Regions from separate parts of the Paenibacillus sp. 203 genome, predicted to be linked through region 2. Evidence: riboswitches for the same ligand, from Rfam matches in the RefSeq annotation. Region 2 holds a riboswitch; the other holds the start of a gene.

Region 1 (3,427 bases), on a different contig from region 2:
TCCGTCTGCAATTCTGCGCTTCTTGAAGGCGTGTATATAAACCAAGCGATCATCGCTATAGCTACGACCGCTAATAGTCCAGATAAAACGATTGTATACCTATGGGATAACCATTTTTTTATCATATGATCCACCCTCTCTCCTCATATTTTTAGACCGGGAAAGAGTATCAATCAAGGAAGAAACAAAGCGTTTCCGGGAATCACCGCTTTCGCTTCATGCTGACTTTCCCACATTAGACGTGCCATCGCGTCGCCTTTTTCATCATAGTATTCCACTTTTAAATCTACCATTTTGCCTGCTTCCAAAGTAATACTGCCTTTACGCTCCGTCCAGCTTTGTTTGAACCAGCTGTCAATCACCAACTTGCCGTCTACCCATACGCGAATACCATCATCGGATATCGTTGTGAACGTATAGGTCTCGCTATATTGTGGTTTGATTTTCCCCGTCCAGCGAACCGAGAACTGATCGGCATTCACCTTTGGATCAGCTGCAATGGCGCGCCAGTTGTAGTCCAGCTTGCTATCTGTACGGATCAAAGCAGGACTTCCATTCAAATTCATATTGTTAAAATATTCGCCCTGCAGCCCGTTCACATATACCACATCAGGGACGGAAGGAGGAGTCGGAGCCGGGATAGGCTCACTTTGTCCCTCGTCCGGTAAGGTCGGTACATCTGTCCCAGGTTGTTCGATTGCTGCCAGCCCATTTTTCACATCATCCCGTGTCAAACTCTTCGAATCATTCATATAATCCTGTATTTGGTTTGTTGTGTTATTCTCGGTCAGCATCTTGCCCCAAGTCATGGAGTATACCCATTTAGGCTGAGCCTGCAACACCTCAGAACTAGGCATCTCACCGTGCTCCCCAATAGCAATCGGCTTATTCCGTGCCAGCCCGAGCAGACCTTCGTAATGACTTTGCTTAAAATCATTGTTGTAAATGTCTACTGCCAAAATGTCCACTTTGTCATCCCCCGGGTATTTCGGGGTATACGGGACGGTATACGAATTGGGCGCATTCGGACTCCATACCCACAGCAGATTGTTCAATTGATGTGTGTTTGTAAAACGGTCGTACATGATATTCCATAGCTGATTAAAATTAGTTTTGTTTCCCCACCAGAACCAGTCACCATTCATTTCGTGGTAAGGTCTCCACAAAACCGGAACCCCTGCATCACGAAGCTGCTTTAATGATACAGCGACCTTATCCAGATCGGCAATGAGGAGGTTATACTGCGTAGTACCTGGGGTCACGTATTTGTTGAACTCTGCCTGACTTACTTTCGCCTGTACATTGGCCCAAGTCAGTGGCCTACCCGGTAGCGCTTCATGAAAAGTCATCGTCACAATACCACCGGATCTGCTCCAACGGATAGCACTATCGACGACATTTTTACGTTGTGCTGCTTCTGTAGTGTCGGATTGACCAGAGATGGCACCCATCTCATAGCCGTGCAGACCAACATATGCCTGACTGATTTTTTGGACCTTGTTACTTAATTCATCCGGACTTTCCAAATAATCATGCTGACCGGTGACTATTTTTTTCCCTGAGATGTTGAGTAAATAATTGTATAGTTCACGGGCCTGAGTAGAAGCGTCCGAATTAACAGGTTGTAATGAAGCGGCATTCGCCACAGACAGAGAATCACCAAAACCGACGGGCAACAATGAAAAAAGCATAACAACGGGGAGTACATGACGTATCAGTCGATACAGAGGAATAAAATAGAATCTCACTTTCGCTCTTCCTTTCGGTAGCCAGGCTGCCATCCTTGTAGAAGGCCCTTTAGCTTTGCGTACCTGCCTTTCGACAGGGCTGCGTTTATCGTTGGAAGGAGTTTGGATTCCTTCTTACCCTAAGTATCGACTTTTTTTTACCAAAATTTAATAGGTCATGTTCATGAATTTACAGGTTTTCGCCCAATTTCGACAGTTCGGGCTATGAATTTTCATGAATTCGTCTTTTTTTCGTTTTTACGAAAACAATTATGAGATAAATTGGTGACGGGAAATTTCATTCCAATCCATACAAAAGCGTACAATATCCTCTTCAACCAATTCAGAACCAGTCTGCACCTCAATAAAATCCACATCGGTCACAGCCAAAATGCTATGCTTCGTTCCTTCAGGAATGCGAACTACATCACCAGCTTTTACTTTGTGCAGCTTCTCATTCAAAATAATTTCCGCCTCACCACTAATAATGGTCCAAATTTCACTCCGTTTGAAATGAAGCTGATAGCTGATATTTTTGCCTTTCCGTACGCGGATTCGTTTGGTCAATACCTCGTTACCCTCGTCATATTTGACATAATCCACAACCCGATACTGCCCCCAACGACGTTCTTCATACATTGGACGCTGATCATGAGCCTTGAGCACTTCCTTAATGCGAGGACTTTCAGCCTTATTGGTCACAAGAATACCATCCGGGCTAGCAGCTACAATCAGATCATTCGTTCCAATGATCGCCACAGGAATGTCTAACTCGTTAATAAGACTCGTATTGACGCAATCCTCCGTTACTACACCTCTGCCCACTTGTTGATTAGACATTTCTTCTGTGAGCGTATTCCAGGTGCCCAAATCCTTCCAAAAACCATCATACGGAAGAACTACGATATCCTTTTCCTTCTCGACTACTTCATAGTCAAAGCTGATTTTTTCCAGAGATGCGTATTGCTTTTGCATTTCTTCATAATTCAGCGGCAAACCCTTGGATGCCAAGATATCCAGCAAATAACTTAATTTGAATGCAAAAACCCCGCAGTTCCATAGAGCATTGCGTTCAATCAGACGCTCCGCCTGCTCCCGGTCGGGTTTCTCTTGAAAATGGCTCACTTCGCGGTAGCCAGTGCTACCTTGGGTGGCATCGTTTTTCGGAATAATGTAACCATATTTCTCTGAAGGATAGGAAGGGACAACCCCGATTAAAGCAAGCTTGCCTTCACTCTCCTGGAGTGTATGTTCCAGCTGGGCTACGGAAGCGAAGAAAGCATCCTCAACATAAGGATCTACAGGCAATATAGCTATAATTTCATCAGGGGAAACACCAGCAATGGAATATAGATAAGTCGCTGTCAGCGCAATCGCAGGAAAGGTGTCTCTGCGTTCCGGCTCAACAATGATGCGCGTATTCGGCCCGACCTGACTCTGGATCATTTCGACCTGTGCTCTCCCTGTCGCAATAAACGAGGATTCTGATAATCCGTTGTCTCCCAATTGTCTCCATACCCGCTGTACCATGGATTCCGAAATCCCCTCCGGGCTCTCCAGTACCTTCAAAAATTGTTTGGAACGGGAATCGTTGGACAAAGGCCATAATCTTTTACCGGAACCACCAGACAAAAGTACGAGCTTCATAACTCTCCACTTCCTCTCTATATTGGTTGGATGATCGTTCTGAATGATGAGTT
Region 2 (3,427 bases):
GAATCATTTTGTCGAAATATGGTCCCATTTTTCCCGATACCGAAAGGATATATAACTCAGAAAGTGGAATTGCAAGACTATGGTATATTCATTGAAGAAACTAATTTTCCCCAGCCTCATCCTTTTCAAATAGGTACTTTATGTTATATTTGTTATATATTGTTCAGTCCCTAATCGCTACATGAATTACTTTAATGTGATAAAATAACCTTTGTAAATAGGGACTCCGGTTCTAAAAGGATATTCGTAAAACAAACTACAATTATCTTACTAAAATTGTTTTTTTGTAAAGGAATTGGATATGACAACAAACCAAAAAAATGCCCAGTATGTCTGGAGTGAAGATCCAGTTGCAATTATATGTACACCCTCTTCTTTCGCTAAAAAATCCCTCTTCTATATACAGGAAATAGGCTATTTCAAAACAGATGCTTATGTAATGGAACGACAAAAGCTCACCTCTTTTTTGCTCCTTTTCACCCTGTCTGGAAGGGGGGAATTGCAATATCGAGACAAGGATTATATATTGAAACCTCATGATATGCTTTTTATTAATTGTGAAGAATATGTACAGTACAAAACTTCCTGTCAGAAGACATGGGAGTTTATTAGTGTGAATCTACATGGCAATCTTATTGACCATTTCTATGAACAATTCGATAAACACAATAAGCCCGTAATCTCACTAAAGGATTCAAGTGCAGTATTGGACAAGCTGTACACCTTATTACAGGTACAGCCAGAAAGAAGCTTATCCTCTGAACTGCTCTCATCCAGGCTAATCGTTGACTTGTTAACGATTATTTTGCAGTACCCCTACACCAATCCCAACGCGAATTCAGATGGAACCGCAGAGGTGCGCAAGGTAAAGCAATATCTGGATCAATCCTATTGTGAACGGATCACGCTGGATTCACTTGCAGACATGTTCGCTCTAAACAAGTTCAACCTGGCTAAAAACTTTAAAAAACAGATTGGCTTTTCCCCTATTGAGTATCTTATTAATGTTCGTATCACGGCTGCTCAAGGCTGGCTTAAAACTAGTGATGTAGCTATTGTAGACATCGCACAATATGTGGGCATTCCCAACACAAGTCATTTTATCAATCTGTTCAAAGAGCACATTGGAGAAACGCCTCATTCCTATCGCAAAAAATGGGGAAACCGTATAAAATAGGTCTTATGTATAATCTGCAAGCTTGTTTTGTCGATAAATAGCGAAAATTTGAGATTTAAACTTGCCTAATAGAGTACCTAACTGATAGAATAAATATACAAGCTATTCAGGATAAATGGCAAACTTGTCGAAAGACAAGGACGCAAAGCTACAGGGCCTTCTGTATGATGGCAGCCAGCTACCGGTTGAAGTGGCTTTTTGTCGTGCTTTTTTTTCGAAAACTTTATACGAAATGGCAAACCTGTCGAAAGGCAGGGACGCAAAGCTATAGGGCCTTCTATTTATGATGGCAGCCTGGCCACCGAAAGGAAGTTTTTTATGGGGAAAATGATATTTTCCACACTTCTCCTATTTTTCATGCTATCCGCAATACTCTTAAATTCGACAATTTACGCTGCTGATAGTGTTGTATGGTTGGATCAAAACAATGTAAATCATGGGACGGTCAGTGTGCGTTACTCCGTTAAACCTAACATTAAAACCAAGATTTTGGTTACAAAAGATGCGCAAAAATACTCTTATAATCTGACACCCGGAAAGTCCGAAGAAGTATTCCCTCTCCAGATGGGTAATGGGAACTATAGCATCAGTATTTTGGAACAGCTTAATGGTAATCAATATAAAGTGATAGGACAAGATACGATCGAGTTAAAGCTAAACGATAGCAAAGCGGTATACCTCAATTCCGTTCAAAATATTAACTGGAGCGGTACTAATCAAGCGATTCAAAAAGCCCATGAATTAACCCAAGGCGCAACAACGGATCGTGAGAAGCTTCAAAAAATTTATGATTACGTCATTAGTCATATCAAGTACGACTCCAATCAGGCCTTCGCCTTAACGACTGACTATCTACCGCAAATTGATCGTACGTTAAGCTCGCAAAAAGATATTTGCTATGGTTATGCTTCACTGATGGCTGCTATGTTACGAAGTGTAGATGTACCAACCAAGCTGGTTATGGGCAAATCTTCCTACGTGGACACTTACCATGCTTGGAACGAGGTCTACATCGACAATCAATGGGTGGTCGTAGACACTACAGTAGATGCAGCACTGTATAAGGGTAAACAAAAATTCGAAATGATCAAAGATCCCTCCAAATACATTAAAACAAAGCAATATTAATATCAATGTTTTTATTAATATTATTTTAAAAAATTAAAAAATGAAGAAATAGAACTACATTTCTTGTAGAGCCTTGATCACATGATCAAGGCTCTTTTTCTATCCTTGTTGAGAAATTGTTGAGATGTGGCATGTATTCTAGTCCAGAAAGACATTGAGGTCTAACCCATTATCCTAATTTCGGGACTAAAGGAGGTAATATTCATCCCCGAATGTAAATTTCCATAAATTATGAACAAGAAATCAATGCGGCTAACATAGCATCAGATGAATGATTGATGAATATATAAATACAGCCCTCTTGACCTCGAAGGAATAATCATTAGCCGCTAAATAAAAGTATTTTAAGAATAGGAGATTTGTTTACCATATGAGAAAAAAATGGAATACAGCAGTTGTTGCGTTATTGCTCTTTTTGCAATGCTTATTCAGTACAACACAAGCCTATGCACAAAATCCCGACTCTGCTCTGCCAGTGACCCCAGGAACCGATCCGGTTCAGAGTGTGACTAACGATGTATATCCAAAGCCCTCAGAGCCTATTAACATCCCACCTGCTGTCCCGGCTCCAGCCGTTGAGGCAACTGCCAGTTCAACTTCTGAAGTGAGGGCAACTCAGGAAAGTATTTTAACCAAGCTAACCCTCACAGATTCCTCTGGAAGTGTTATTGATGCAGTGTATAATCCCGATAGTCGTATTGATATTGGCTCCGCCATCCATTTAGGGTATGAATGGGAGCTGCCGAACCATACGTATAAAGCTGGAGACACCTTTACCTTTCAATTACCTGAGCAATTTCAAATTTACACAGACATTACATCTCCTCTGACGAATACGGATGGAGAAGTTGGTCATTTCACCGTAGACCGCCAAGGTAAAGTAATTATGACTTTTAATGATTACGTGGAAAGCCACTCTAATGTCAGCGGTAAGCTGGAGGTCAAAACCGATTTTAGCAAACAAATAGAAAAAGGCAGCACACAAGTCATTATTGCGATTCCAATCAAAGGCGGCGAGCAAACGGCTATCGTAAATATTAAGCCTGCAACTGGCCCTACTTTGGAAAAGCAAGGGAAATTCGATGGAAAAAATCGAATTGATTGGACAGTTGACGTAAATAA

The links. A riboswitch is a leader RNA that binds a small molecule or an ion and turns the genes downstream of it on or off. The one in region 2 is predicted to bind cyclic di-GMP.
Region 1: it holds a riboswitch for cyclic di-GMP, as region 2 does, so the genes downstream of both, WA407_RS10375 (glycosyl hydrolase) here and WA407_RS17040 (transglutaminase-like domain-containing protein) in region 2, are expected to answer to the same signal.

Annotation. Positions count from the first base shown of each region.
Region 1 covers NZ_JAXCHD010000004.1:220,322-223,748, reverse strand. Annotated here, with positions in the region: gene WA407_RS10380 (hypothetical protein) at 1-125, opposite strand, end outside; gene WA407_RS10375 (glycosyl hydrolase) at 174-1,748, opposite strand; cyclic di-GMP riboswitch class I at 1,762-1,842, opposite strand; gene WA407_RS10370 (sugar phosphate nucleotidyltransferase) at 1,998-3,374, opposite strand.
Region 2 covers NZ_JAXCHD010000007.1:32,840-36,266, reverse strand. Annotated here, with positions in the region: gene WA407_RS17045 (helix-turn-helix transcriptional regulator) at 302-1,177, shown strand; cyclic di-GMP riboswitch class I at 1,285-1,363, shown strand; cyclic di-GMP riboswitch class I at 1,402-1,483, shown strand; gene WA407_RS17040 (transglutaminase-like domain-containing protein) at 1,592-2,305, shown strand; gene WA407_RS17035 (collagen binding domain-containing protein) at 2,676-3,427, shown strand, end outside.